3 regions of the Vibrio sp. QJM3NY_35 genome follow, and region 3 is predicted to be linked to each of the others. Evidence: predicted binding sites of a transcription regulator. Region 3 holds the regulator's gene; each other region holds the start of a gene.
The links. The regulator MetJ, encoded in region 3, represses methionine synthesis genes. The targets are predictions, from matches to a motif close to TTAGACNTNTANANGTCTAA.
Positions count from the first base shown of each region.

Region 1: a site for MetJ is predicted at 7,474-7,493, ahead of metN (methionine ABC transporter ATP-binding protein MetN). Genes of this name have one in related genera too.
Region 2: a site for MetJ is predicted at 3,972-3,991, ahead of metK (methionine adenosyltransferase). Genes of this name have one in related genera too.

Region 1 covers NZ_CM173507.1:2,620,169-2,630,386, forward strand. The annotation lists partial or broken gene AC3CH3_RS11750 (winged helix-turn-helix domain-containing protein) at 1-664, shown strand, start outside; gene AC3CH3_RS11755 (hypothetical protein) at 800-1,708, shown strand; gene treC (alpha,alpha-phosphotrehalase) at 1,853-3,538, opposite strand; gene treB (PTS trehalose transporter subunit IIBC) at 3,680-5,104, opposite strand; gene treR (trehalose operon repressor TreR) at 5,310-6,254, opposite strand; gene AC3CH3_RS11775 (MliC family protein) at 6,346-6,681, opposite strand; gene gmhB (D-glycero-beta-D-manno-heptose 1,7-bisphosphate 7-phosphatase) at 6,798-7,382, opposite strand; gene metN (methionine ABC transporter ATP-binding protein MetN) at 7,590-8,624, shown strand; gene AC3CH3_RS11790 (methionine ABC transporter permease) at 8,614-9,297, shown strand; gene AC3CH3_RS11795 (MetQ/NlpA family lipoprotein) at 9,379-10,188, shown strand.
Region 2 covers NZ_CM173507.1:2,930,605-2,940,822, reverse strand. The annotation lists gene AC3CH3_RS13175 (endonuclease) at 151-882, opposite strand; gene AC3CH3_RS13170 (SprT family zinc-dependent metalloprotease) at 980-1,480, opposite strand; gene AC3CH3_RS13165 (DUF2189 domain-containing protein) at 1,560-2,357, opposite strand; gene metK (methionine adenosyltransferase) at 2,726-3,880, opposite strand; gene tkt (transketolase) at 4,238-6,232, shown strand; gene epd (erythrose-4-phosphate dehydrogenase) at 6,446-7,495, shown strand; gene AC3CH3_RS13145 (phosphoglycerate kinase) at 7,662-8,825, shown strand; gene fbaA (class II fructose-bisphosphate aldolase) at 8,981-10,057, shown strand; gene AC3CH3_RS13135 (IS4 family transposase) at 10,115-10,218, opposite strand, start outside.
Region 3 covers NZ_CM173507.1:3,118,878-3,129,095, forward strand. The annotation lists gene ppc (phosphoenolpyruvate carboxylase) at 1-242, shown strand, start outside; gene AC3CH3_RS14180 (PadR family transcriptional regulator) at 616-1,155, shown strand; gene metF (methylenetetrahydrofolate reductase) at 1,308-2,207, opposite strand; gene AC3CH3_RS14190 (bifunctional aspartate kinase/homoserine dehydrogenase II) at 2,484-4,895, opposite strand; gene AC3CH3_RS14195 (O-succinylhomoserine (thiol)-lyase) at 4,898-6,079, opposite strand; gene metJ (met regulon transcriptional regulator MetJ) at 6,288-6,608, shown strand; gene AC3CH3_RS14205 (malic enzyme-like NAD(P)-binding protein) at 6,775-8,064, opposite strand; gene rpmE (50S ribosomal protein L31) at 8,398-8,616, opposite strand; gene priA (primosomal protein N') at 8,960-10,218, shown strand, end outside.

The sequences.
Region 1 (10,218 bases), 500 kb from region 3:
CTCAATAGAGATAGATAACCTCAGTGAAGACTTGATGGAGATAAATAGAGAGCTAGCGAACTACTTCGCTTTACCTGCTCCGCTATCACCAGAGTGGTCTGTCAGTGATAAAGAGCTGAGCCGCTTGCTAAACGGAGAAACGCTGAAACTTGATAGCGTGCCACTCAACGTGATGACTTCAACCTTGCTTGCTCGACAGCTGGCTCTGTTTGAGACCGACCACCAGCGTCTTATTAGCTTCACTAGCCTAGTGCAAACACGTTTTAAGTTGATTCCCGACGAGCTAAAACTCTGGCTTGGGATTATTCACTTCAAGTTAAGAGACCTGCAAACTGCGAAGGAATTTCTGACCAATACTGCGGGTAACTCGACTATCGAGAACGCACTGGTCTATATGATGATTTCTCATATCGCTTACAAGCAAGGAGACATGGATAAGTTTCGCCTCAATTACATGGAATCCTTAGTCGCGTTATTGCGAGTGGTACCTTCTGAAGAATTGTTTGCTCGCTTATCCAAACCTGAGTCGAAATCGACCTGTCTCCAGCCTTGGAAAAATCTAAAATTGAGCATCAAAGAGCCACTTATCATTAAGCAGTGGGAAAACCTGATGCTTAACTACTGCACGAATGTCGGCCATCAACTTTCCGAACAAAAAATATAAAACATTTAAAAACAAAAACTTAAATATAAATTAAGATCTTATGTATCTTCATTTTTTGCCCTATTAACTCTCTCACCAATAGCATTCCTAAAAACATCAGGCCGCTCTCGGCCAACTATATTAGGAATGCTCAACATGAAAAAATCCATGACGCTGCTTGCGACTTCTCTCTTTGCTCTTTATGGCTGTGGCGGCGGAGGTGGCTCTTCTTCTGGTTCAACAGATGGTAATAAAGGTCCAAGCAATCAGGCGGATTACCCAATTGCGAGCTCTGTATTTTCCCCTAAACCAGAAACAACATTGAGCTACTCATTTACCAAAGATGGTCAGACTGAAGGCGTGATGACAATGAACTTCGCTCCTTTAAGCGGTGAACTCATCATTGCAGGGCTAGAAGAGGAGACTGGCAATGAAGCAGTAGTTCAAGTTATCAATGACCTAATCAACTACGGCATCACCGAATTTTATGTTTCTGAAGACATAATGACGAATGTTGAAGGTACAGAAGAAGACGGCAGCATTTATTTTGCAGGCCCTGACCGCGGTCTGCACGAAATCACCAATGCCTACTTTATTGGCAGCCAATACATCACAACCGTTATGCACAGCAGCCCTCTTTTCCGTTTAAAAGGTGCTGACGTAAAAGAGAGTAACCCAATCATTGATATCAGTAAGGAGACCGTTTCATTGCAAATGACGTTAGATGCCGAAGCTGTCGCGAATATGTTGAGTGACTTTGAGGATCACAAGTGGGTTGAAAACTTACCATCTACCGCCTCATGCCAAGTCACTTGGCAGCAAGAAATTAATGAGACTGGTGTTCGTAAAAGCTTCACTGTTTCGGGTAAATCGGTCGAAGCTGCGAATCTTACGGAGAAAAACACTTACTACATTGGCTGTGTAGGTATGGATTCGGCAGAATTTGGCACATCATCAGAGCGCTGGTTCAACCCTAGCATCGGCTTAATTGAACAGATTGAATTGATGTCTGTAGAACAATCTACGATCGAAGAATCAGCAGCGTCACTGACTTCGATTAGCTAGCCCTGACTTAGATTCACTGAACCTGAGCGTAACTGCTGACTAGCTAAAAACAATAAAAAAGGCTTTGGGGAGCTCTCCAAAGCCTTTGTAAAAGCCCAACCCTTTAAGGGGAATAAGAATCAGGCTTCTTAAAATGAAACAAGGTTAACCTTCAATCAAGAGAATACGAGTCTCGTAAGGACGCAAAACTTGATGATGAGACGCCACTAAACTCTCGCTCACTTGATAGTTAGACAACAGACTCTTCGCCTTAGTCATATCAAAACGTTCCGGTAAAACGCATTCTGCCTCTTCACCATAATAGTTGTTAATACACAACAAAGTTTGCCCTTCGTGCTCACGTACATACGCAAAAATGGATGAGTGTTCAGGCAGTAGATCTTGATAACTGCCATCCGTAATCACTGGTACTTGTTTGCGTAACTCAATCAAGCTCTTATAGAAATAGAAAACAGAGTCTTTGTCTTCAAGTGCTTGCTCAGCGTTAATCTCAGAGTAATTATTCGCTACATCAAGCCATGGCTGAGCTTGTGAGAATCCTGCGTAAGGCTCACTGTTCCATTGCATTGGTGTACGAGAGTTATCGCGAGACTTCTGCGCTAAAATCGCCATCATATCTTGATGCGCCACACCATCACGGTTAACCATGATGTCATACATGTTGGTGCTCTCGACATCACGATATTGACTGATCTCGGTGTAACCTGGGTTAGTCATGCCAATCTCTTCGCCTTGATAAATATAAGGCGTGCCTTGCATCATATGTACAGACGCAGCCAGCATCTTGGCCGACTCAACACGATACTGCTGATCATCACCTAAACGGCTCACCACTCGCGGTTGGTCGTGGTTACACCAAAATAGTGCGCCCCAACCCTTGCCGTTCAAGCCTGTTTGCCAATGATTGAAGACCGACTTGAGCTGTAAGAAATCAAATGGTGCATTAGTCCACTTCTCACCATTGGTGTAATCGACTTTAAGGTGGTGGAAGTTAAACACCATCGATAGTTCGCTGTTATCAATGTTTGAGTATTGCTGGCAATGCTCGAGTGTCGTTGAAGACATCTCGCCTACTGTCACGCTGCCGTATTTCTGGAATACCGCTTCGCTGATCTCTTTCAGGTATTCGTGCACTCGTGGGCCATCAGTGTAAAAACGACGACCATCACCGATATCATCATTGGGAAAGTCTTGCTGTTTCGAAATTAGGTTGATCACATCCAAGCGGAAGCCATCAACGCCCTTCTCAGCCCAGAAGCTGATGACATCTTTCACTTCTTCGCGTACAACCGGGTTCTCCCAGTTAAGGTCGGCCTGCTCTTTCGCGAATAGGTGTAGGAAATACTGACCCGTCGCCTCATCCATCTCCCATGCATTACCACCGAACTTAGACTGCCAGTTGGTTGGTGCTTGGCCGTTTACAGGATCTTTCCATATGTAGTAGTCGCGGTATGGGCTGTTTTTGTCACCCAATGCCGACTGAAACCATGCATGTTCTGTTGAGGTGTGGTTTACCACGATATCCATCACGATACGGATACCACGTTGGTGCGCTTCAGCCAGCAATAGATCGAAGTCTTCCATGGTGCCGAATTGCGGGTTAATCGCGTAGTAATCTGAAATATCGTAGCCGTTATCGATCATTGGGGATGCGTAAACTGGGGTTAACCAAATTGCATCCACACTCAAGTGTTTAAGATAATCCAGTTTTGAAATGATCCCTTTGATATCGCCAGTACCTTTACTGCCACTATCACAAAAGCTCTTTGGGTAGATTTGATAGATGGTTGCGGTTTTCCACCAACTTTCATCATGCTCAGTCATCGCCATCTCTAACACTCACTTACCAGAAAATATAAAATAAAAATCACCATGTGAATCATGGTCGAATAGCCGTTATAACTAAAAGAAAAAGCTATAACTAAGAGAAAAAGCGATGGCTCACTTTTGAGTCATCGCTTATTTAATGCATTACGCGTTGGCGGTTTCTAGCTCGCCTTTCATCTGTGCTCGTTTATAGAAGAACAGTGTTAACGTGACGGGTAGTACAATCGCCACCAGCATCGCGATTAAGTAAACAGACCAATATTGCGGTTGAATCGATAAGATGCCCGGCAAGCCACCAACACCGATACCATTCGCCATCACACCTGCACTACCACAGATTGCAGCCGCTGCGGCACTGCCGATCATTGCGCTCAGCATTGGGAATTTGTATTTAAGGTTAATGCCGTACATCGCTGGCTCCGTCACACCTAAATAGGCAGAGATTGCAGCTGGAACCGAGATATCTCGTTCACCTTCGCGTTTGCTTAAGATGATGATGCCGACAACCGCTGAAGCTTGTGCGATATTTGATAGCGCAATCAAAGGCCAGATTGGCGTGCCGCCTAAGTCTTGCATCAGTTGTAGGTCTACTGCGTTGGTTGTGTGGTGAATACCTGTAATAACCAAAGGTGCGTATAGGAAGCCAAATACTACTGAACCAAGAATCGCAAAATCACCCGTCATTGCTGCTTTAGCCGCGAATGCCACGCCATCGCCTAACATACGGCCAAATGGGCCAATGAAAGCGTGCGCTAGAATCACAGACAAAATAATCGAGACAAATGGCACTACAACAAGGTACAGATAAGAAGGAACAATACGCTTAAGGTTAGTCTCAATGAACGCCAGAGCCACACCCGCTAGCATCGCAGGGATCACCTGTGCCTGATAACCAACCTTCTCAATCACGAACAAACCAAAGTCCCACACTTCAGGTACCGATTTACCTATCATGTAAGCGTTCATCAATTGCGGAGAAACCAAGGTCACACCGAGCGTGATACCCAAAATAGGGGTTCCGCCAAGCTTCTTAACCGTCGCCCAACACACACCAACCGGTAAGAAGAAGAAAATCGCTTCGCCAATCAGCCATAAGAAAGAGTGAACGGTTGCCCAGAATTGGCTGATTTCAACGAGGGTTTTGCCGTCGAACATGCGAATGTCGCCAATCACATTACGGAAACCAAGAATCAAACCACCAGTTATGATGGCAGGCAGCAGTGGTACGAAAATTTCGGCTAAATGGGAAATACCACGTTCAAGGAAGTTCATGTTCTGACGAGCAGCAAGCTTAGACTCATCTTTTGATAACGCCTCGTTACCCGTTTGCTCAATCAGAAGTGCGTACACTTCATCAACCTCTGTGCCAATCACGACTTGGAATTGACCTGCGTTCGTAAAGCAGCCTTTTACCAGTTTCAGCTTTTCTAGTTCTGCTTTGTTCGCTTGCTCTGTATCGTTCAATACAAAACGCAGTCGAGTCAGACAATGGCTGACACTCGCAATATTTTCTTTGCCACCGACTAACTCGATAAGACGCGCAACGTCTTGCTTCGCTATCTTACTCATACTACCCCACCCTGGTTTCATTCAATTACTCATCTAAACCATGCAGCGATAACCACTCAAGACTTAGATTTATGGGAACATTCCCAATTACGGTTATTATAATGCCCTCATGAATGATAAATTAAAATGGGAACAGTCCCATTAATTGAAAGAGATCACACTCTAATTTTAATCTAAGCGGTTCGATTTCGCTTAATTGGGTGGATTATAGAATTGGAGATTGGGTGTGATGAGAGATCTCTGAATTGCCTAAAAGCTGAGAGATCAATAGATTAGCCGCTAGCTTACCTGCAGATTGGTAGCCAGGGTCAATGCTAAAGACGCGAGGGAACAAGAAAGAGAGAAGATCATTACCACCAACGCCTGTTACGACCACATCTTCACGTTGTAGTTCTTGAAGACGCTTGATCACGCCAAGAGCCAATGTGTCACTGGCACAAACAAGTGCTTGAGTTGTAGGAGTCAGTACCTCATCCACCAGCTGATAAGCGCTTTCATGATGAAGCTGACCAGTACGATAGTTCGCAATCACTCCAGTGCTTTCGCACCAATCGAGATAAGCCTTAAGACGCAGCTCACCGGTTGATTTATCGCTAGGATCAACACCAATAAAGCCGACATCTGAGATCCCTTGATCCGACAGATGCGCTAACGCACTATTGATCACCTGTTGGTTATCGTAGTTAATCGACGTTACGTTCTCGGTATCCAGAGCAATAACCACGGCCTTGTGCTCCCACGCTTCGATTGCGGGAATATCACAATCCGTAAAGCCAAACACAATGATGCCATCCACATTACGACGCTTAAGAACCTGAAGGTGCTCGTTGGCTTTGTCTCTGTCGAGTTGGCTTTCCATGATCACCACATCGTAATCCGCTCGATACAATTCAGCTAGCATGGTGCTAACGGCTTTGTTTTCAGAGGGAGAGTCTAAACGAGAAATGATCACGCCGATGACTTTTTGGCTGCCACCTCGCATCGATTGCGCAGACTTTGAAGGCGTGTACCCAGACTCTTGAATTACTCTTTCCACCCTTTCACGGGTTTCAGGTTTCACTTTAGGATCATTGGTCAGAACGCGAGATACGGTTGACTTACCAACACCGGACAGCTTAGCAATATCGAGAATAGTAAGTTTTTTGCTCATAAAAAGTCTAACGTTAAAGGGAAGGGAAGAAAAAGTGAGGGTAGGTTCCCTCACTTAACTGTTTGTAAATTATAGCAGTTCTTACTATGACTTACTTTTGGCAATTACGATAGACCACACGGCCAAGTTCGAGGCGTGCGTCGTCACCTTTAGTACGCAAAGTGATGCTGTTAATCATCTCTGAAGTGCCATCATCTAGGATGTATTTGGTTCCTGAACCTGCCGGTACTTGAGTCAATTGGTACTCGTTATCAGGTAAACGTAATACTGCTTTTTCATTACTAAGGTAAGCCACATCAAACGAGACGTCAGACTCACATTGATAAGTCACGAATTGATTATCCGATGCTGCACTATCAGGGGCTGCTGATTTAGAGCACCCGACCAATGCTACCGTACATAGAGATGCTACCAACATAGCTTTCATACTTCGTTCCTCATCTTTATATAGTCAATGACACTTAGTTTAGTCTCAGGTTAGGAAAACCTTATTGATAAGTAAGTGCCTAGTGATAGGTAAATACCTTAGTGACAAATAAACGCTTAGCCTTTTAAGAAAGCAGGTACATCTTTAATGCTATCAAGTACCACACTAGCTAGCGCTTCACCCTTTTCAGTGATTGGCTTACCGGTTCTTACCAATACTTTAGTGCCAACACCTGCGGCTTCTGCTGCCATCATGTCTTCAGCTTTATCGCCAATCATCACAGAGTTAGCCATATCAATCTTCAGAAAGTCACGAGCAGAAATGAACATGCCTGGCTTTGGCTTACGACATTCACAATCTTGCTTGTAGTCACCAATGCCGTGCTCAGCGTGGTGAGGACAGTAATAAATGCCATCGAGCTCGACACCATTATCAACAAAGTTCCAATCCATCCACTGCGTTAAAGAAAGAAAACGGTCTTCGCTAAACATGCCACGAGCAATGCCTGACTGGTTAGTCACTAGCACCAATAAATAGCCCATATCTTTAAACGCTTTCGCCGCTTCAAACACACCGTCGATGTATTCAAAGTCATGCTCATCATGTACGTAGCCGTGATCAACGTTAATCACACCATCACGATCTAAAAAAACAGCAGGTTTAGACAAAATTTTTTTCTCTATCAACTCTCTATTAATCATTAATTATTACACGCTTTATTTGCTTCATCACTATCTATTTAGTTTTGCGTTCGTTAACGATTTGTTTCCAGCTTAGCCATACAATCGACGTTTAGCCGTCTAGACGTAAAAATATCTATTGACTTAGATCATAGAACACCATAGCATCGTCTGTAAATCGAGCGAGCTATCGACATATTATTCTGTTCTACCTGCACGGGTTTCTCTATGATTAAAGTGAATCAAGTCAACAAGGTTTTTTATCAAGGCACTAAAGAAATCAATGCCTTAATTGATATCAACCTCCACATTCCTCAAGGTCAAATCTTTGGAGTCATCGGCTCTTCAGGTGCAGGCAAAAGTACCCTAATCCGTTGTGTAAATATGTTGGAAGCTCCGACCTCTGGTGAAGTGATTGTTGACGGTATCGACCTAACAAAACTCAGCAAATCAGAACTTAGCGAAGCGCGCCGTAACATCGGCATGATATTCCAGCACTTCAACCTGCTGTCTTCTCGTACTGTATTTAACAATGTAGCACTGCCTCTAGAACTTGCTGGTAAAGATAAAGCGATTATTGAAGCGAAAGTAAGTGAGTTACTTGAACTGGTTGGCCTTGCCGATAAGCGTGACACCTACCCAGCAAACCTCAGTGGCGGTCAAAAGCAACGTGTGGCGATTGCTCGTGCACTGGCCTCTGATCCGAAAGTACTGCTATGTGACGAAGCGACCAGCGCATTGGATCCTGCGACCACTCAATCGATTCTTGAGCTACTGCGTGAAATCAACCGCAAGCTGAACATCACCATCCTGCTTATTACGCACGAGATGGATGTAGTTAAAAGCATTTGTCATGAAGTCGCGATCATTGGCGGCGGTGAATTGGTAGAGAAAGGCACAGTCGGTGACATCTTTGCTCACCCTAAGACAGAGCTAGCACATCAGTTTATTCGCTCAACTTTGGATCTGACGATTCCTGAAGATTACCAAGCACGCTTGCAAGAGACTCGCGTAAACAGTAGCTACCCGCTGGTACGCCTCGAGTTTACTGGTGCTACGGTCGATGCTCCACTGATGACTCAGATTGCCCGCAAATTCAATATCGATGTCAGCATCTTAAGCTCTGACCTTGATTACGCCGGCGGTGTAAAGTTCGGCATGATGGTCGCTGAGCTGTTCGGTAATGAAGCAGATGATAATGCTGCTATCCAATTCCTACGCGACAACAATGTAAAAGTAGAGGTACTTGGTTATGTCCTTTAGTTTCAACGAGATTGCTGACTGGATCAGCCTTAACGGTAACCTTCTATTAGGCGCAACAGGCGAAACGCTTTACATGGTTGCTGTCGCTGGCATTGTAGGCTTCGCTGTCGGTATTCCACTAGGCGTGATTCTACACACGACTAAAAAAGGTGGCCTGTTAGAGAACACCAAAGTAAACAAGATTCTAGGTGCGATTGTGAACGTCGGTCGTTCAGTGCCTTTCTTAGTGTTGATGGTTGCGATTATCCCACTGACTAAGATGCTGATTGGTACCTTCATCGGTACAACAGCAGCGATTGTTCCACTGACAATTGGCGCTATCCCATTCGTAGCTCGACTTATCGAAAGTGCACTACTTGAAGTACCAACAGGTCTAGTAGAAGCAGCTCAATCGATGGGCGCAACACCAACACAAATCATCAATAAGGTTCTGCTTCCAGAAGCACTACCGACTATTATCAACTCAGTAACGATTACGCTAGTGACGCTGGTGAGCTACTCGGCAATGGCAGGTACTGTAGGCGGTGGTGGTCTAGGTGATGTCGCGATTCGTTACGGATTCCACCGTTACGATGTGACCATCATGGCTGTAACGGTAGTGATGTTGATTGTGCTAGTACAAATTATTCAATCAATCGGTGATTCATTAGTTCGCCGCGTTGACCACAGATAAAGACTCAGCGTTAAAACGCAAACTATCTAAGACAAGAGTCGTCTGAACCAAATTAAATAGATTTATTAAAAGGAGATTATTATGAAATTTAGCCTTAAAGGTTTACTAACTATCGCAGCAGCAGCTTCCGCGCTAGTTCTAGCAGGTTGTGGTGATAAAGAAGTGGATACTTCTAAAGTAAAAGTTGGCGTAATGGCAGGTGCTGAAGCTCAAGTTGCTGAAGTGGCAGCTAAAGTAGCGAAAGAGAAATACGGCCTAGATGTTGAGCTAGTAACTTTCACAGACTACGTAACACCAAACGCAGCTCTAGATGATGGTTCTATCGACATCAACGCATTCCAACACGCACCGTACCTAGATCAGCAAGTGGCTGACCGTGGCTACAAGCTAACTATCGCTGGTAACACGTTTGTTTACCCTATTGCGGGTTACTCTAAAGAAGTGAAATCGGTAGACGAAATCCAAGACGGTGCTCGTATTGCTGTACCAAACGACCCAACAAACCTAGGTCGCTCTCTACTTCTTCTTGAGCAACAAGGTCTTCTTGAGCTTCGTGAAGGTGCTGGTCTTCTAGCAACAGTTCGTGACATCGTTGGTAACCCTAAGAACCTAACGATTGTTGAACTAGACGCAGCTCAACTGCCACGTTCTCTTGATGATGTTGCTCTATCTATCATCAACACAACTTACGCAAGCTCTATCAACCTGACTCCACAAAAAGATGGCGTATTCGTTGAAGACAAAGATTCTCCTTACGTAAACCTAATCGTTTCTCGTGAAGACAACCTAAACGCTGAAAACGTACAAAACTTCGTTAAAGCTTACCAAACTGAAGAAGTGTACAACGCAGCTTCTGATATCTTCCAAGGTGGCGTAGTTAAAGGTTGGTAATCAACTAGACTGCAGCACTGTATAGATACC
Region 2 (10,218 bases), 190 kb from region 3:
GGTAAACCTATAAATATGTTCATTTGGGTATTTTGTCTCTGCCTAACATGGATGCTTTTAGTCGAAAAAACAAGGGTAGAGCAAGAGTTTCAGGGGCAATTCTGAAACTCTTGTTTGAGATAGTTAGGAATGTTGATTGTACGAGCGACGTTATTTACAAGCAGGGTAAACAAATGGGTTGTGATGACCTTGGATGGCATAGATTCGCTCATCACGAGTACATTCCCACTTGTCGACAGGAAATTGCTTGTTCCACGCCATCATTAGGTTGGTTTGTTGCTTAGATAGTTTGAAACCATACTCTTGGCTCATGTAAAGATAAGTACGTGCGATAGAGCCTTTTGCTCTGTCTGGCGGCATAACTTTACGCTGCTTGAAGTTGACCTGCATTTCACACTGACCATAGCTGACACCATCCATGCCATTCCACTGACTGAAGTTGTAGTTGGAGCGATCACCGTTAACCTCGCCAATGGCCGGAGTTAGGTTGTGAAGGTCGGCTTCCATGGATTTGAATATTTTGTCATTGCGAGTGCAGTTCTTGCGCCCACCATCTTGCCAACACTGACGCTGGTGGCCAAATTGCCAAGCTGGAACCACGTGTTCCCACTCAATTCGACTCGCCCGCTTTTGTTGTTTTCGGACTTGATAGCCACAGCCATCGAGGTCGGGGATACCTTTCTTTTTGTCTTTCCAAGTAATGTCACAACCACAATAAAATGAAGTCGGGTGATCGAGATAAATCTTCACGGCTTCTTTTTTTGCTTTGGAGAAGGAACTTGGTGGAGCGGCGAAAACGCTTTGAGTTACCAGTAGGCCAAATACTATTGATAAGTAGAAAGGCACCGATAGGCCAAATGCTTTTTGAGTGGTTTTTTGCATGGAAAAAGACTGATGAAAGTATGATAAACAACAGTCTAGCACTCAAATGTTAGTTCTCTCTATTACATTTATTCGCGTTACCTTGTGAGATTAAGACTTAGCTCAATTGAAGGCCGGTAAAAGCTAAGGTTTGCTGACATTGTTGGCAACGATACGTTGATTGGTTACGGATGACTTTGTTGTGTCTTCTAATCGACAGGGGATAAGTAGTGCAATCACAGCGGTACTCAAAGGTTTTTCCCTGAACTGAGGTGATCTCCAAGCTGTGGGTGGTTCTGGCCGGTACATTGAATACCTTTTCCATCACGTATTTCCACTCATTCCCGTGGGGCCTAACTCGTCCGAAGACCTGATGTGTGATCAGATGTGCGAGTTCATGAGGCACGACTTCGCTAATAAAGGCGTCTTCATTTTCGCTGAATAGTACTTGGTTGAGTTTTATCTCGTTTAACTGGAGGTAGGCTTTTCCCGCTGCCTTTCCTCTTAACTTGTAAGTGACGGTTGGGCATGGAAATTCACGAGAAAAGTGTTGATTAGCAATAGCTAGGCATTCGCCCAGTTTCTTATTTACTCGATGTTGTTGCGGGGTGTAAGACAAGCGTTGTTAACTCCAAAAAAAAGCCTCAGCGTTTAAGCTAAGGCCTCATCATAACATTGCTCATCGATCGTGAAACGATTTAAGCGTGATGTTTCTTTTTGATGACTTCGTGGTAAGCATGCCATGTTCCGTAACCAAGTAATGGCATCGTTACAATCATACCGACACCGTAGGTCGCGAAGCCGACTAAGATACCTGTACCAATGATACCAGCCCAAACGACCATCGCAGGGATGTTTGATTTAACAGCGTTGAAGCTAGTAAAAATGGCACTCATTACATCTACACGTCTTTCCATCATTAATGGAATCGAAAATGCTGAGATGCTAAATATCAGGCTAGCGATAACCAACCCAATCACTGAACCCGTAATCAGGAATGGTGCAAACTCGCTTAATGGTGCTCCTTGTACGGAAGGGTAGAGCGCATGCAATAACGCAGCAATCCGCACCCAAAAGATCATTGCAACCATTAACACAATCGCAAAGGCCCATTGGTGGGTGGAGTTGCGAGTAATTGCTTTCATTGAGTGGAACAAACTTGGGGAATGTCCTTTCTCTCTTTCCCAGCTTGCGTCATATAGGCCTAGAGCAAGAAAGGGTCCTATCAACATATAGACTATCAAGCTTGGCATGACGACTAGGTGTGTTCCTTGCCATTGGACTAGTTGCACGATGGCGATGGCCGCAGCCATGAAACACAATCCGTAAAACGCGCTGATTATTGGCATTTTCACTAAGTCATGCAGTGCAAGCGATAACCAGTGGAATGGGGCGGATATGCTTACTTGGTTACAAGGAATGGTGCGAGCGTAATCCTGATCGCTGACCTTGTGTTTCTTATCGTGTAGTTCGGATGGGTGCACGGTACGAGGCATAGATCCCCCTAGTTAAATAACGTCCTAGTTATAATTCCACAAGGCTCTGAAGTATCGCTTACGAGAGCGTTATGGTGTTGAGCTAAACTGCTCTTTGTCATCCCAGTTATTGTTCTTGCGTACATTTAACGAGCGTTATCAGACTGAATTAATTTGAGTTAAATGTGAGCTTGATCGCCTAGGAGTTACCTTAACTATTGTCAGTAGTGCTAGAAAACACAAATTATCAGCGGATTTTTATACTAAGTGGTTAACGGTAAAGAAGACTTGGACAGGGTGTTCTAGCAGGGGAAGGTTTGGTAAGTACATAAAAATAAAGCCCTTACTAAGAAGTAAGGGCTTTAAAGAAACAAATCGCAGTGGCTAAATTATTTTAGGCCAGCGAAGTCCGCAAGGATTGCTGCTTTGTCCGTCGCTTCCCAAGGGAACTCTTCGCGACCGAAGTGACCGTATGCAGCCGTCTTTTTGTAGATAGGCTGAAGAAGGTTCAGCATTTCTTGAAGACCGTATGGACGTAGGTCGAAGTTTTGACGAACTGCTTCAATGATGATTTCGTGAGCTACTTTCTCAGTACCAAACGTTTCAACCATGATAGATGTTGGATCCGCAACACCGATAGCGTAAGACAGTTGAATCTCACAACGGTCAGCCATGCCAGCAGCAACGATGTTTTTCGCAACGTAACGCGCTGCGTAAGCTGCAGAACGGTCAACTTTTGATGGATCTTTACCAGAGAATGCACCGCCACCGTGACGAGCTGCGCCGCCGTAGGTATCAACGATGATCTTACGACCTGTTAGACCACAGTCACCCATTGGGCCACCGATTACGAAACGGCCGGTTGGGTTGATGAAAAAGTTAGTGTCTTTATTGATCCACTCAGCAGGAAGTACTGGCTTGATGATCTCTTCCATTACCGCTTCACGTAGGTCAGGTGTTGTTACTGAATCACAGTGTTGAGTTGAAAGAACAACTGCGTCGATACCAACAATCTTACCTTGGTCGTATTGGAACGTAACTTGAGATTTCGCATCTGGACGAAGGAAGTCAAGCTTGCCGCTCTTACGTACTTCAGCTTGCTTCTTAACAAGAAGGTGAGAGTAAGTAATTGGAGCTGGCATTAGGATTGGTGTTTCGTTAGTCGCGTAACCAAACATGATACCTTGGTCGCCTGCGCCTTGATCTTTAGGATCGGCTTTATCAACACCTTGGTTGATGTCTGGAGACTGCTTACCAATTGTGTTTAGTACAGCACAAGAGTCTGCGTCAAAGCCCATATCAGAATGAACGTAACCAATTTCACGAACTGTTTCACGAGTGATTTCTTCGATATCAACCCATGCAGACGTTGTTACTTCACCGCCAACCATAACCATGCCGGTTTTAACGTAAGTCTCACAAGCAACACGTGCTTTTGGATCTTGTTCCAAGATGGCATCAAGAACAGCATCAGAGATTTGGTCTGCAATTTTATCTGGATGGCCTTCTGAAACAGATTCAGAAGTGAATAGGTGCTTAGCCATGAGAGCTCCACTTTTAGTTTTTGGTGTAAATAGTTTATGGCGTCGCAAGCTAGGAAGCGCCGCCATTAAATACAGTATATTTTGTAGGTGTTTCTACATCTAGACGGCTATTCTAAATTCCAACGGTCGAATTACAAGCTCTTTTTTATGATATGTCATAACTAATCGTTTGCGTATCGATTGAGATAAGCCACTGCCAAGTGATGTAAATGTTCGAAAATTGCGAAAAATGACCGTTAAAATGCCAGTAAAACGTTTGCAGTCGCAATAGTCGTTTGAGAGAATACCCGCGCTAATAAAAATGAAAACTTTAGCAATTATCTCTTTTTTAAATCGCTTATGTACTCAGGAGCAGACATGCCTTCTCGTAAAGATCTAGCCAATGCAATCCGCGCACTTAGCATGGACGGTGTTCAACAAGCAAATTCAGGCCACCCAGGCGCACCTATGGGTATGGCTGACATCGCTGAAGTTCTTTGGCGTGGCCACTTGAACCACAACCCAGCAAACCCAGAGTGGGCTGACCGCGACCGTTTTATCTTGTCTAACGGCCATGGTTCAATGTTGATTTACTCTCTGCTTCACCTTGCAGGTTACGAGCTTTCAATTGAAGACCTGAAAAACTTCCGTCAACTGCACTCTAAGACTCCAGGTCACCCTGAGTACGGTTACGCTCCTGGTATCGAGACAACGACTGGTCCTCTAGGTCAAGGCATCACTAACGCTGTTGGTATGGCAATGGCTGAGAAAGCGCTTGCTGCTCAGTTCAACAAAGAAGGCCACGACATCGTAGACCACTACACTTATGCATTCATGGGTGATGGCTGTCTGATGGAAGGTATCTCACACGAAGCATGTTCTCTAGCAGGTACGCTTGGTCTTGGTAAGCTGGTTGCTTTCTGGGATGACAACGGTATCTCTATCGATGGTGAAGTTGAAGGTTGGTTCTCTGACGATACACCTAAGCGTTTTGAAGCTTACGGCTGGCATGTAATCCCAGCGGTAGATGGTCACGACTCTGACGCTATCAATGCAGCGATTGAAGCGGCTAAAGCAGACCCTCGTCCAACTCTTATCTGTACTAAAACTATCATCGGTTTTGGTTCTCCAAACAAAGCAGGTACGCACGACTGTCACGGTGCTCCACTAGGCGCTGATGAAATCACAGCAACTAAAGCTGCACTGGGTTGGGAACACGGTCCTTTCGAAATCCCAGCGGATATCGCAGCTGAGTGGAATGCAAAAGAAGCAGGCGCAGCGAAAGAAGCAGCGTGGAATGCTAAATTTGACGCATACGCAGCGGCTTACCCTGAGCTAGCAGCAGAATTCAAACGTCGTACTAACGGCGAGCTTCCTGCTGAGTGGGAAGAGAAAGCAAACGCAATCATTGCTGATCTTCAAGCTAACCCAGCAAACATCGCTTCACGTAAAGCATCTCAAAACGCACTAGAAGCGTTTGGTCAAATGCTTCCAGAATTCATGGGCGGCTCTGCTGACCTTGCGCCTTCTAACCTAACTATGTGGTCTGGTTCTAAGTCTCTTGAAGCAACTGACTTCACTGGTAACTACATCCACTACGGTGTACGTGAATTCGGTATGACGGCTATCATGAACGGTATCGCTCTGCACGGTGGTTTCGTACCATACGGCGCAACGTTCCTAATGTTCATGGAATACGCGCGTAACGCAATGCGTATGGCTGCTCTAATGAAAGTTCAGAACATCCAAGTTTACACGCACGACTCTATCGGCCTAGGCGAAGATGGTCCTACTCACCAACCGGTTGAGCAGATCGCTTCTCTACGTCTGACGCCAAACATGAGCACATGGCGCCCATGTGACCAAGTTGAATCAGCAGTTGCTTGGAAACTGGCTATTGAGCGTAAAGATGGTCCTTCATCTTTAATTTTCTCTCGTCAAAACCTTGCACAACAAGATCGTAACGCTGAGCAAGTAGCTAACATCGCTAAGGGTGGTTACATCCTGAAAGATTGTGCTGGTAAGCCAGAGCTAATCATCATTGCAACTGGTTCTGAAGTTGAGCTTGCAGTTGAAGCTGCTGCACAACTAACCGCTGAAGGTAAAGCAGTACGCGTAGTATCTATGCCTGCAACTGACGCGTTCGACAAGCAAGATGCTGAATACCGTGAGTCTGTACTTCCATCTGACGTAACTGCACGTATCGCAGTAGAAGCTGGCATCGCTGACTTCTGGTACAAGTACGTTGGTTTTGGTGGCAAGATCATCGGTATGACAACGTTCGGCGAATCTGCACCAGCAGGCGAACTATTCAAGATGTTCGGCTTTACGACTGAAAACGTAGTAAACACCGCGAAAGAGCTTCTTGCTTAATCATTGATTGCTAGCTTAGTGCTAACAATGAAATGAATAAAAAAACCGAGCGCTGAGCTCGGTTTTTTGTCTCTGGGATTTGTTTCTCCTAGACTCATCTCTATAAGCAACAGATCAATCTGTCATGAACAAGCTGAGTTATTCAAGTAATGCCTTTTGGGCAGGATTCAGTTATCATCTGTTGCACGAAATTTTGGTTAGATGTACGGAACTATGCTAAAAGTCGCGATAAATGGATTTGGACGAATAGGGCGTAATGTATTACGCGCTGTCTATGAAAGTGGCAAAAGCCAACAAATCAAAGTAGTAGCTGTCAATGAGCTTGCTCAGCCTGACGCTATGGCTCACCTATTGCAGTACGACACCAGTCACGGCCGCTTCGGTAAGAAAATCTCTAACGATCAAGAGCACATTTATGTCCATCATGGCATTGGTGCTGAAGACAAGGGTGAGTTTGATACCATTCGTATCTTACATCTTGCTGATATTGATCTGTTGCCTTGGCGTGACCTTGAGGTGGATGTTGTTCTCGACTGTACCGGTGTTTATGGTTGCCGAGATGACGGCCTCGCGCACATCGCTGCTGGCGTGAAAAAGGTACTGTTTTCTCACCCTGGTGCCAATGACCTCGATAACACCATTATCTATGGTGTGAATCACGACACCATCGAAGCTGACCACCGAATCGTTTCCAATGGTTCATGCACCACCAACTGTATTGTCCCTATCATTAAGGTTCTTGATGACGCCTTTGGCATCGAGTCCGGTACGATTACGACTATTCACTCTTCAATGAATGATCAACAAGTTATCGATGCGTATCACAGCGACTTGCGTCGTACTCGAGCAGCAAGCCAATCGATCATTCCTGTCGATACCAAGTTGCATAAAGGTATTGAAAGAATCTTCCCGAAATTTTCCAACAAATTTGAAGCTATATCTGTGCGTGTGCCGACGGTAAACGTAACAGCGATGGATTTAAGTGTCACAATTAATGCAAATGTGAAAGTTAATGACGTAAATCAAACCATTGTTAATGCATCCCAGTGTACATTACACAATATAGTTGACTATACTGAAGCGCCGCTCGTTTCCATCGACTTTAATCACGATCCCCATAGCGCAATCGTTGATGGTTCACAAACGCGAGTGAGCAACGGCCACTTAGTTAAAATGCTAGTGTGGTGTGATAATGAATGGGGCTTTGCGAACCGAATGCTGGATACGGTTCTTGCAATGCAAGCTTCTGAAGGCAAGAAGTAAGACCTAGAAGCAAATGTGCGGATTATTTATTTTTTAGCTTGAAATAAATACTAAGAGTCCACATATTATTAGTAGTGAAAGAATTACCAGTTGAATAATTTATAGGCTTAGCAGGGTTGCTGAGTTTCCAAAACTTTATATTTATTTAAATTTGAGAGGACAAATCATGTCTGTGATCAAGATGACTGACCTGGAACTTGCAGGTAAACGCGTATTTATCCGTGCTGACCTAAACGTACCAGTAAAAGACGGTAAAGTAACTTCAGATGCACGTATCCTTGCATCTCTACCAACTATCAAACTTTGCCTAGAAGCTGGCGCAAAGGTAATGGTTACTTCTCACCTTGGTCGTCCTACTGAAGGCGAATACAACGAAGAGTTCTCTCTAGCTCCTGTAGTTAACTACCTAAACGACGCACTAGACTGCGAAGTTAAACTAGCTAAAGATTACGTAAACGGCCTTGAGCTAAACGCTGGTGAACTTGTTGTTCTTGAAAACGTTCGCTTTAACAAAGGCGAGAAGAAGAACGAAGAAGCACTTTCTAAGCAATACGCTGCACTATGCGACATCTTCGTAATGGATGCATTCGGTACAGCTCACCGTGCTCAAGCTTCTACACACGGCGTTGGTACTTACGCTCCTGTAGCATGTGCTGGCCCTCTTCTAGCTGCTGAGCTTGAAGCGCTTGGTAAAGCAATGGACAACCCAGCTCGCCCACTAGTGGCTATCGTTGGTGGTTCTAAAGTTTCTACTAAACTAACCGTTCTAGAATCTCTTTCTAAAATTGCTGACCAGCTTGTTGTTGGTGGTGGTATCGCGAACACATTCATCGCTGCAGAAGGCCACAACGTAGGTAAGTCTCTATACGAAGCGGACCTAGTTGAAACTGCTCAGAAGCTAATGAAAGAGTGTGCTATCCCAGTAGCGACTGACGTTGCATGTGCTAAAGCATTCGACGAAAACGCAGAAGCTGAAATCAAGCACGTTTCTGAAGTTCAAGATGACGACATGATCTTCGACCTTGGTCCAGATTCAACTGCGGCACTAGCTGAAATTATCGGCAACGCTAAAACTATCCTTTGGAATGGCCCTGTAGGCGTATTCGAATTCAAGAACTTCGAAGCGGGTACAGCTGGTATCTCTAAAGCAATCGCTGAGTCTGCAGGTTTCTCTGTAGCAGGCGGTGGTGACACGCTAGCTGCTATCGACAAGTTCGGTATCAAAGCTGATGTTTCTTACATCTCTACTGGCGGTGGCGCTTTCCTTGAATTCGTTGAAGGTAAAGTACTTCCTGCAGTAGCAATGCTTGAAGAGCGTGCTAAAGCATAATTGATTTAGAAAGGCGAGATGTGAATCTCGCCTTTTAACGTTTGCTGCATATCACATTTTTTTGCTAGAATGGCGCAAGTTGTGAGCAAACGATTGCAAGTTTTTGAACTTAAGTTTTTTAATCTTAAAACGATAGAATAAATAGGACTATTTCCATGTCTAAGATCTTCGATTTTGTAAAACCTGGTGTAATTTCTGGCGATGACGTACAGAAAGTATTTGAAATCGCAAAAGAGAACAAGTTTGCACTTCCTGCTGTAAACGTTGTTAACACTGATTCAATCAACGGTGTTCTAGAAGCAGCAGCTAAAGTTAAAGCTCCTGTTGTTGTTCAGTTCTCTAACGGCGGTGCTGGTTTCTTCGCTGGTAAAGGCGTTAAACTTGAAGGTCAAGGCGCACAAATCCTTGGTGCTGTTGCTGGTGCAAAATACGTACACGCTGTTGCTGAGTCTTACGGTGTTCCAGTTATCCTGCACACTGACCACGCTGCTAAGAAACTTCTTCCATGGATCGACGGTTTACTAGACGCTGGTGAAGAGTTCTTCGCACAAACTGGTAAGCCTCTTTTCTCTTCTCACATGATCGATCTTTCTGAAGAGTCTCTAGAAGAGAACATCGAAACATGTGCTAAGTACCTAGAGCGCATGGCTAAAATGAACATGACGCTAGAAATCGAACTAGGTTGTACTGGTGGTGAAGAAGACGGCGTTGATAACTCTGATATGGACGCATCTGAGCTTTACACTTCTCCTGAAGATGTAGCTTACGCTTACGAAGTTCTAAACGCAGTTAGCCCTCGTTTCACTATTGCGGCTTCTTTCGGTAACGTACACGGTGTTTACCAAGCTGGTAACGTTGTACTTACTCCAACTATCCTACGTGACTCTCAAGCATACTGTGCAGAGAAGTTCGGTATCGCACCTAACGCTCTAAACTTCGTATTCCACGGTGGTTCTGGTTCTTCTGAAGAAGAAATCCAAGAGTCTATCGGCTACGGTGTTATCAAAATGAACATCGATACTGATACACAGTGGGCAACTTGGGACGGTATCCGTACTTACTCAGCTGAAAACTTCGATTACCTACAAGGCCAAATCGGTAACCCTAAAGGCGAAGACCAACCAAACAAGAAGTTCTACGATCCACGCGTATGGCTACGTGCTGGTCAAGCTTCAATGGTTACTCGTCTTGAGAAAGCATTTGCTGACCTTAACGCTATCGACGTACTATAATTCTTTGAATTAAGTACTCTTTAAGTTTTAAAAACCCGCTCATTGAGCCAACACCTATCATTTAAGGTGTTTAGATAGCACAGTGTAGCGAGTCTTACTAAAACGAACGGTCCTATCTTTGGGCCGTTTTTGTTTTTCGGGCAAAATATAACGTTTCACTC
Region 3 (10,218 bases):
AACAGCTACAAAAAGACATCAAAGCGGTACTGAATGTAGAAAATAACGAGAACTTGATGCAGAGCGACCCTTGGGGGCTTGAGTCAATTCGCTTACGTAACATCTACGTTGAGCCACTAAACATGCTTCAAGCAGAACTGCTGTACCGTACTCGTAAGTGTGAAACACCACCAGCAGAGCTAGAAGAAGCGCTAATGGTGACGATTGCAGGCATTGCAGCAGGTATGCGAAACACTGGTTAATTAGTGATTCCCACTATAACCTGTTCAGCATTTATAACTAAAAAAAGAACAAAAGGTCGCCACGTGCGACCTTTTAATTTTTCAAAATAACCACTAACGAGTATTTTGTCAGTTTTTTGGGTTATTTTGTCCATGTATTCTACTTTATGCTTATTATTTAGATATACTACTGCTCCGCTGCGGAAGCACTCCAAAAAAATAATCTGCAGCAACTTGACCAATAAACTGGTCAACCTAGGTGATAAACGGCTTTGTAAGGTGACATAACCAACCGATGAGTTGGTGCTACTTAGACATAACCAATATAACGTGCCATTAGAAGCACACTTGTTGTTTAAGTATTTGTTTACTGTTTACCATTTGGATTTCAGACATGTCATTACCACACGTAATTCTAACCGTTTTAAGTACACGCGATGCTACTGGTTACGATATCACAAAAGAATTCTCCGCAAGCATTGGTTACTTCTGGAAAGCTAGCCACCAACAAGTTTACCGCGAGCTAAATAAAATGGCTCAGAACGACCAGGTAACTTGCGTGCTTGAGCCTCAAGAAGGCAAACCTGATCGTAAAGTTTACTCTATCACTGATGCTGGCCGTGGCGCGCTAGGTGAATGGTTTGAACAACCAACTGCACACCCAACCGTTCGTGACGAGTTCTCAGCTAAGCTAATGGCTTGCGCTGTACAACCTTCTGACGCTTACCGTGTACAACTTGCTGAGCTAGTAGAAGAGTCTCGCAAACTGGTTTCTCACTACCGTGAAATCGAAGCGGCTTACTACGCAACGCCATCAACTCTAGACAAGCAAGCACGCCTTGAGCGTCTTACTCTTCGTCGTAACCTACTTATCCGTGAAGCATGGATTGTATGGGCTGAAGAAGTACTGCTTGAACTTGGCGCTCTAGCTTAAGTTAAGCTAGAAGCTAGAAGCTAGAAGCTAGAAGCTAGAAAAGCAAAAGGCTTGAACTCTATGAGTCCAAGCCTTTTTTGTATCTATAGGATTTGAAATGTTACTGCCAGAGGCTTTTTACAAGTGCTTAGGCTTTACTTCTTAGACTTTGCTTAAAGCGCAGCGACTTGTGGACGAACACCTAGCGTATGGCAAAGTGCGTAAGTCATTTCTGCACGATTTAGCGTGTAGAAGTGGAAATCTTTCACACCTTCACGGCTGAGCGTACGAACCATATCAATCGCTTGGCTAGCACCTACTAACTGACGAGTAGTTGGATCATCATCCAAACCTTCGAACTGCTTTGCCATCCAGCCAGGTACTTTTACGTTGTTCATCGCTGCAAAGCGAGACGCTTGCTTAAAGTTAGAAACCGGTAAGATGCCCGGTACAATCTCAACATCCACACCAGCCGCAACACAACGGTCACGGAAACGTAGGTAGCTTTCTACATCAAAGAAGAACTGAGTGATTGCACGGTTAGCACCCGCATCCACTTTACGCTTTAGGTTAATAAGGTCAGATTGAGCGCTTTTTGCTTCAGGGTGAACCTCAGGGAATGCCGCTACTGAGATATCAAAATCGTGGCGAGATTTAAGTAGCTCAACCAAATCAGATGCGTACATCTCTGGCGCGCCGCCGCCTGCTGGAATGTCACCACGCAGCGCAACAATACTCTCGATACCATTTGCCCAGTAATCGTCGGCAATTTGAATCAGCTCTTCGCGACTCGCATCAATACACGTTAGGTGCGGTGCAGCCACTAGGCCGGTTTGGTTCTTAATTTCTTTAATGATTGAGTGAGTACGGTCACGTTCGCCCGAGTTTGCACCGTAAGTTACCGATACAAATTTTGGTTGAAGTGTTTTAAGGCGGTGAACAGAGTTCCACAGGGTCTCTTCCATCTTCTCACTGCTCGGTGGAAAAAACTCAAATGACACATTGATGTTGTCAGAAAGCTCAGCGATATTCTGATTTAAAGCGTCGATATGACTAGCGTGTGTGTATCCCATCTTACTCTCCCTGTGGCAAAAGCAACCACTAAAAACTCAAATCCTTAAACGACGTTTAGACGTCTATATGTCTGTAGAATGTATTGAATACGATTTAATGTCAACAGATCCATTATGAATTTTTCTCAAGTAGATCGTGAGTAAAACTCAAGTCGTTAGATGGGTCGCAAAGCAGAAATAATGTAGAAAAAAGGCTGAAAAACACATCGTGCTTTCAGCCTTATTTATCTTAGTGAATAGTATGCTATTTAGACACTAAACCAACCGATCTGAGTATCAGAACAGGCTAGACATTCTGTTTAGGTCAGATTGAATTGCACCAGCTGTGACTTCACGTCCTGCACCTGGGCCACGGATAACCAATGGATTATCTTTGTACCATTTGCTCTCAATCGCAAAGATGTTGTCGCAAGGCAACAAGTTCGCCAGAGCATGTTCTTTAGACAGTGCTTCAACGCCTACGGTTGCCTTACCGTTCTTCTCCAAACGCGCTACGTAACGCAGAACTTTCTGTTGAGAGTGCGCTTTCTCTAAACGCTCAGCCAGCTCTTCGCTCAGTACAGAAGCTTTGTCGAAGAAGTCATCCACAGATAGCTCTTGCAGCTCTGCAGGTACGAGCGATTCCACTTTTACGTTTTCAGGTTCGATATCCAAACCAGATTCACGCGCCAGAATCACCAGCTTACGCATCACGTCTGAGCCATCTAGGTCAGCACGAGGGTCAGGTTCCGTAAGGCCTTGTTGCCATGCTAAGTCAACCAACTCGCTGAACGGCACGGTGCCATCAAACTGTTGGAACAACCAAGACAACGTGCCCGAGAAAATGCCAGACAACGCAATGATGTCATCGCCACTTTCACGTAGGTCACGTACCGTGTGGTTAATCGGCAATCCAGCACCCACTGTCGCGTTGTACAACCAATGACGGCTGATCTTAGCGAAAGCATCTTGTACTTGATGGTAATACTCGCTCGATGCAGAACCTGCCACCTTGTTCGCCGAGATTAGGTGAATACCTTGTTGTGCGATTTGCAGATACTTTGCTGCAAGCACTGGGCTCGCAGTCACATCCAGAACCACTGCTTCGTCATAACCTTGAATAGAGCCCAAACGCTCTAACCAGTCGTTACCATTGTTAGCAATCGCTTCGTCGTCAAAGCGCTTACCTACCGAAGTCGCATCAATGCCTTGATCGTCGAACCAATAGGTTTGGCTATCAACCACGGCAACCAATTCAAAGTTCATTCCACGGCGCTTTTCAAGTTCCGCTTTTTGCTCAGCAAACAGGCTTAACCAGCTTGAACCAATATTGCCCTTACCACACAAGGCAATCGCAACACGCTTCTGCGCTTGGAACAGTTGAGAATGAATGCCTTTCACTAGACTTGATGTTTCACTCTTACGAATCACAGCCACCAAGCTTAAGCCTGAGTTCGCTTCTGAGATGAACTCAACCGGAGAGCTCTTAAGCTGCTGGTAGAAACCGTAGCAATGGTTCGGGTTCTTAGTCACACCCGCACCCACTGCAGCAATCAGAGAGAAACCTTCTTTTAGCTTAATCTCAGCTTCAATCGCATGGTCTTGGAGATATTCTAATGCACCACCAGCGATCTCTTCTGTGTAGGCAAGACGCAAACAGTGTTGATCCGGTTCAAGCTCATAAGCAAGCGGCTCAAGTTGAGCACGCTTAAGCCCTTCAAGCACTTCACTCTCTAGACGGTCGAAATCATGGCCGTGACCAAAGGTCAGTTGCACGATAAGCACTTCATCCAAAGAGGTAATAATTTTTGCGCCACGACCCGATGCCAATACACGCTCGATCTGTGTAGAGCCCGCTTCTGGCTGATAGCTGCAGCGTAAGCTTAAATCCATAGCACTTTGAGCCACAGGCTGTAGTGTTCGGCTGTGAAGCACTGGAGCGGCAAGACGAGCCAATTCGCTGGCTTCATCAAGGCGAAGTAGAGGCAATAGACACGCATCTGAAACCAGACGAGGGTCAGCGCTGTAAACGCCCGCCACATCACTCCAAATCGTCACGCGTTCAACTTCAGCCAAAGCACCAATCACGGTCGCTGAGTAATCCGAACCGTTGCGACCAAGCAGTACGGTTTCACCCTCGCAGTTCTGAGCCATAAAGCCCGTAATCACCACGCGGCAATGTGCATGCTGCGCCAGAGCTTCTTTAATCAGAGGGTAAGAACGTGCGCGGTCGACTTCAGGCTGAGCGCCCACTTCTGCACGTAAAAAAGCACGCGCATCTTGAGCAACGGCTTGTAAATCATGTTGGCACAACAAAGCCGCGAGTAGACGTGAAGACCAAACCTCACCGTGTCCAAGCACTTTTGCTTTTTGTGCTTCGCTCAAGGGAGCCGTTAGCTCACCCAAAGCGGTAAATTCTTGTTGAATGGTTGCAGTAAGTTGTGCGGCTGATTCACCCTCAAGCAGTGCTTCAATCAGATCGAGTTGGAACTGACGAAGTGCTTGTAGGCATTCATGGGCAATACGACCATCTTTGTCGAGCGCTTCAACAAATTCAATTAAACGGTTGGTTGTTTTGCCTGCTGCCGATACCACCACCAAATCAGATGCTGATGAGTATTCTCTAAGAATGTTGACCACGCGTTGGTAACATTCAGGATTCGCTAAACTGCTGCCACCAAATTTATGTAGCTGGCGAAAGGTTGCCATTATTAACCCTCCCCTTCAGCGATAAAGCGCTGTGTCTTTTCAAACGCTTGCTTGAGGTCATCGATTAGGTCTTCTGCATCTTCAAGGCCAACAGATAGACGCAGTAGTTGCTGAGAAACACCCGCTTCTGCTAATGCTTCTTCGCCCATCGCGCGGTGAGTCATAGACGCAGGGTGACAAATCAGGCTTTCAACGCCGCCCAATGATTCTGCCAAAGAAAACAGCTCTAACTTATCAACAAAGTATTTAAGCGCCTCGAATGAGCCCGAAAACTCAAAGCTGAGCATTGAACCAAAGCCAGACTGCTGTTTCTTCGCAATATCATGACCTGGGTGTTCAGGAAGACTTGGGTGGTAAATAGTGCCTACTAAATCTTGTTGCTGCAGAGATGCCAGAATTTCACGTGAGCTTTCTTCGTGAACTCGCATACGCGCACCTAGCGTACGAATACCACGTAGAGTCATGTAGCTATCAAATGGTGTGCCGGTCGCACCAATACAGTTGCCCCACCATGCTAGCTCTTCAGCGTGCTCTTCCGTTTTCGTGACGACAACGCCACCAATAACGTCCGAGTGTCCGTTGATGTACTTAGTGGTTGAGTGGATAACAAAATCCGCACCCAGTTCTAAAGGCTTTTGGAACACAGGAGTCAAAAACGTGTTGTCGACAGCAACCAGAGCACCAACCTCTTTCGCTTTACGGCAAGTTTCTGCAATATCAACCACACGAACCAGTGGATTCGATGGTGTTTCGATTAAGATCAACTTTGGCTTAAGCGCGATCGCCGCATCCAGCGCGGCTTGATCCGATTGATCAACGAACAGAACTTTGAAGTCACCTTTTAGCGAGCGAGTGTTAAACAGACGGTACGTACCGCCGTAGCAGTCGTGCGGTGCAATAATAAGATCATCGCCGCCTAAGAAAGCCGAAACCCATAAGTTAAGCGCCGAAGTACCGCAGTTAGTCACAACCGCGCCTTTGCCTGATTCAAGCTCAAACAGTGCCGTCTCTAATAAACCGCGGTTTGGGTTACCAGAACGGGTGTAATCGTACTTTGGCACTTCACCAAAAGCGGGAAACCCATAGTTAGTCGAAAGATAAATGGGTGGGACAACGGCATGGTATTGCGTGTCTGACTCGATACCAGTACGTACTGCGATTGTTGCTGGCTTCCGGCTGCTCATAGGTGCTTCCTTACAAGTTTTGCGTCTGAGAATCACAGCTGCTTGTCGGCATTTTGCGGCTGTGTTAGATATATGTTATTCACTTTACTTTCATAAACGTGAGACGTCAACACTTCTAGACGTCTATATGTCTTTGCTTATGGCAGTAAATCCCGCTAAAATCACCACTATTAATTTATTCTAACAACTAAAGTGATGAAGGTACGCAATGGCCGACTGGAATGGTGAATACATAAGCCCATATGCTGAGCATGGAAAGAAAAGCGAACAAGTAAAGAAAATTACAGTTTCTATCCCTCTAAAAGTGTTAAAGGTTCTTACTGACGAGCGTACTCGCCGCCAGATTAATAACCTACGCCATGCAACAAACAGTGAGCTACTGTGCGAAGCCTTTCTACATGCGTACACAGGCCAACCACTACCAACGGATGAAGACCTTCGTAAAGACCGCCCAGACGATATTCCTGCTGAAGTGAAAAAGCTGATGACAGAGATGGGTATCGAGTTCGAAGCGTTTGACGAAGAATAAAAACAACTCAGTCACTGCCTTCATTATTGATTCGCTCTAGCTGAACCTTATTTATCACATCGCGCATAGCTTTTTATGATTGCGCGGTGAATGATAGACATAAAAAAACCGACTCCAGATGAGTCGGTTTTTTATTATTCTTTTTGGCTCAATAGAGCAACAGCTATTAAGCCATATAGTTAGCAGGCATCTCGATACGAGCTACGCCAGATTCAACAGCCGCTTCCGCAACTGCTCGTGCTACGCGAGGAAGTAGACGTGGGTCCATTGGCTTAGGAATGATGTAACCCTTACCGAACTCCAGTGCAGTCTCGCCCGCAGCTGCTAGTACTTCAGCTGGAACTTCTTCTTTCGCCAGTTCACGAATCGCTTTAACCGCTGCTAGCTTCATTTCATCATTGATTTCGCTCGCACGCACGTCTAGTGCACCACGGAAAATGAATGGGAAACAAAGTACGTTGTTTACTTGGTTAGGGTAATCACTGCGGCCTGTACCCATGATTAGGTCAGAACGAACTTCGTGTGCAAGCTCAGGCTTGATCTCTGGATCTGGGTTTGAACATGCAAACACAACAGGCTTATCAGCCATCAACGTTAGTGCTTCAGCAGGCAGTAGGTTAGGACCCGATACACCCAAGAATAGGTCAGCGCCTTCGATAACATCTTCAAGCGTTCGCTTGTCAGTGTTATTTGCGAACAGCTCTTTGTATTCATTTAGGTCATCACGACGAGTGTGAATCACACCTTTACGGTCAAGCATGTAGATTTTTTCACGCTGAGCGCCACACTTAATCAGTAGTTCCATACAAGCAACCGCCGCTGCGCCAGCACCTAAACAAACGATCTTACACTCTTCAAGTTTCTTACCTTGAAGCTCGATCGCGTTCAGCATACCCGCTGCCGTTACAATCGCTGTACCGTGTTGGTCATCGTGGAATACCGGCACATCACAACGTTCAATCAGGCGACGTTCAATCTCAAAACAGTCTGGTGCTTTGATGTCTTCTAGGTTAATACCGCCGAATGTATCTGCGATATTCGCAACCGTATCAACGAACTCATCGATTGTGCGGTGTTTCACTTCAATATCGATAGAATCTAAACCAGCAAAACGCTTAAACAGGAGCGCTTTACCTTCCATTACTGGTTTAGAAGCAATAGGACCAAGGTTACCTAGGCCAAGAATCGCTGTACCGTTAGAGATAACAGCAACCATGTTGCCTTTACCTGTGTACTTATAGACGTTATCAACGTTCTGTGCGATCTCGCGAACAGGCTCAGCCACGCCTGGGCTGTATGCAAGTGCTAGGTCTTCTGTAGAGTTTGCAGGCTTCGTCAGTTCTACGGCAATTTTGCCTGGAATCGGGAACTCATGATAATCAAGAGCTTGCTGACGGAATTGTTCTTGAGGTGATAATTCTTGAGAGGATTGAGCTTGGCTGCTGTCTTCAGACATAGGTGTAGGTTCCTAGGATATTATTATTTGGGGGATCTTGTTCATGTTAATGGATGTACTTCAAAGTTCCTAGGTGGTTGAAGCCTCTGTCTCATTAAAAAACGAGATTTCACTACTAATAAGACCAGTGAGCAGTTGAAATTACTATCGCTTGTTGAACTTTCGTGCGGAATTTTAGTGGTGAATGATAAGCAAGGAACTGCCCTGCAATAGAATAAAGAGGCAACTTATCGTTAGGTGAGATGGATACTTGAATGGAAGTCAGTAATTTTACAAATTGCAGGCAACAAAAAAGGACACCGAAGTGTCCTTTTTATGTCTAAATAGCGAGAATTACTTCTTGCTAGAAAGAGCACCGAAACGCTTGTTGAAGCGATCAACACGGCCGCCAGTATCTACGATACGTTGCTTACCAGTGTAGAACGGGTGACATTTGTCACATACGTCTAGGTGGATTGATTCTTTTGCTAGCGTTGAGTTGAACTCAAATGTGTTGCCGCAAGAACAAGTAGCAGTAACTGCTTTGTATTCTGGGTGGATTCCAGCTTTCATGGGATAACCTCAAGTAGGCCGTGTCGCTATACGATTCTAAGCCGCACACCACACGTAGTTTAAAAAAGAAATAAAGACACCGCATTCGCACAAAAGAGTGACGAAGCCATACCTTTAAGGCGCAGTATAGTAATGAATCTATAAGGCAGGATCAACTGATTTGATACATTTTTCACCAATTGTGTCTTTATTTCCTTTTTAAGCAGAAGCGTTGATTGAAATTTGGGGATGAAGCTGCCTCCATGCGTTAGCTTGCCCTCTCTCATTCAAACTGCTCCTCGAATTTAACCGCCTTATCCTTTAGACTGTTCGCTCTCGTCAACTCAGATAAAGCCGTCCCTTTATGCGTCCAATGATTGCCCGCGTGGCACTGCCTGTTCCACTCGACAAGCAGTTCGATTACAAGATTCCAAGCCACCTATTTCCGATTATTGGTGGACGAGTCTCTGTGCCTTTTGGACGACAAACCTTAACCGGCATTGTCACGGCTCTGGTTAACGAATCTGAATTCGAGCTAGACAAGCTCAAACCCATTAAAGCCTTATTAGACAATCAGCCTGTTTGGCCGGAATCTGTCTATTCACTGTTAATGTGGTGCAGTCAGTTTTATCAGTACCCCCTTGGCGAAACCTTTGCTAACGCCCTTCCGAGCGCTCTAAGAAAAGGCAAAGCCGCCGACTTCGCGACGCTGGTTGAGTGGCAGTTAACGCCATCAGGCAAAGATCAGTTAATGCAAGGTTTTGGTCGCGCGGTCAAGCAAGCCAAAGTGATGCATATGCTTGAGCAAGGCCCCGTTCCCCATCAAGAGTTCATTGATGAAGAAGTTGGCAGCGCCGTACTCAAGACACTAGAAGAGAAAGGCTGGATTGAATCGGTAGAGAAAAAGCCGAAGCGTCAGCCGTGGCCAGTCGATCTTGAAAACGACCAAGACAAACCTAAGCTCAATGCTGAACAAGCCATCGCGATTGCGACCGTAAATAGCCAAACCGACTTTGGTTGTTTCCTGTTAGAAGGCGTCACTGGCTCAGGTAAGACCGAGGTTTACCTGAATATGATTAAACCGATTCTCGATCAAGGTAAACAAGCGTTAGTACTCGTGCCTGAGATTGGCCTCACCCCTCAAACGATTAACCGCTTTAAGCGACGCTTTAATGTGCCTGTTGAGGTTATCCACTCGGGTTTAAACGATTCTGAGCGACTGAATGCTTGGTTATCGGCACGCGATAAAATAGCGGGCATCGTGATTGGTACCCGTTCAGCTCTGTTCACGCCGTTTGCTGATCTAGGCATTATCATTGTCGACGAAGAGCACGATGCTTCTTATAAACAGCAAGACAGCCTGCGCTACCACGCTCGTGATGTGGCGATCATGCGTGCTCATAAAGCGCAGATCCCGGTTGTGTTAGGCTCGGCGACTCCAGCCTTTGAGACGCTGCACAACGCTCAGATCGGCAAATACAGTTATCTCACCCTGACTTCACGTGCGGGTGTCGCACTGCCGACCACCAATAAGGTGTTGGATGTTAAAGGTGAATATCTAGAAAGTGGTTTGTCTGCGTCGTTAATTGCAGAGATGCAAAGACACCTCAAAGCTGGCAACCA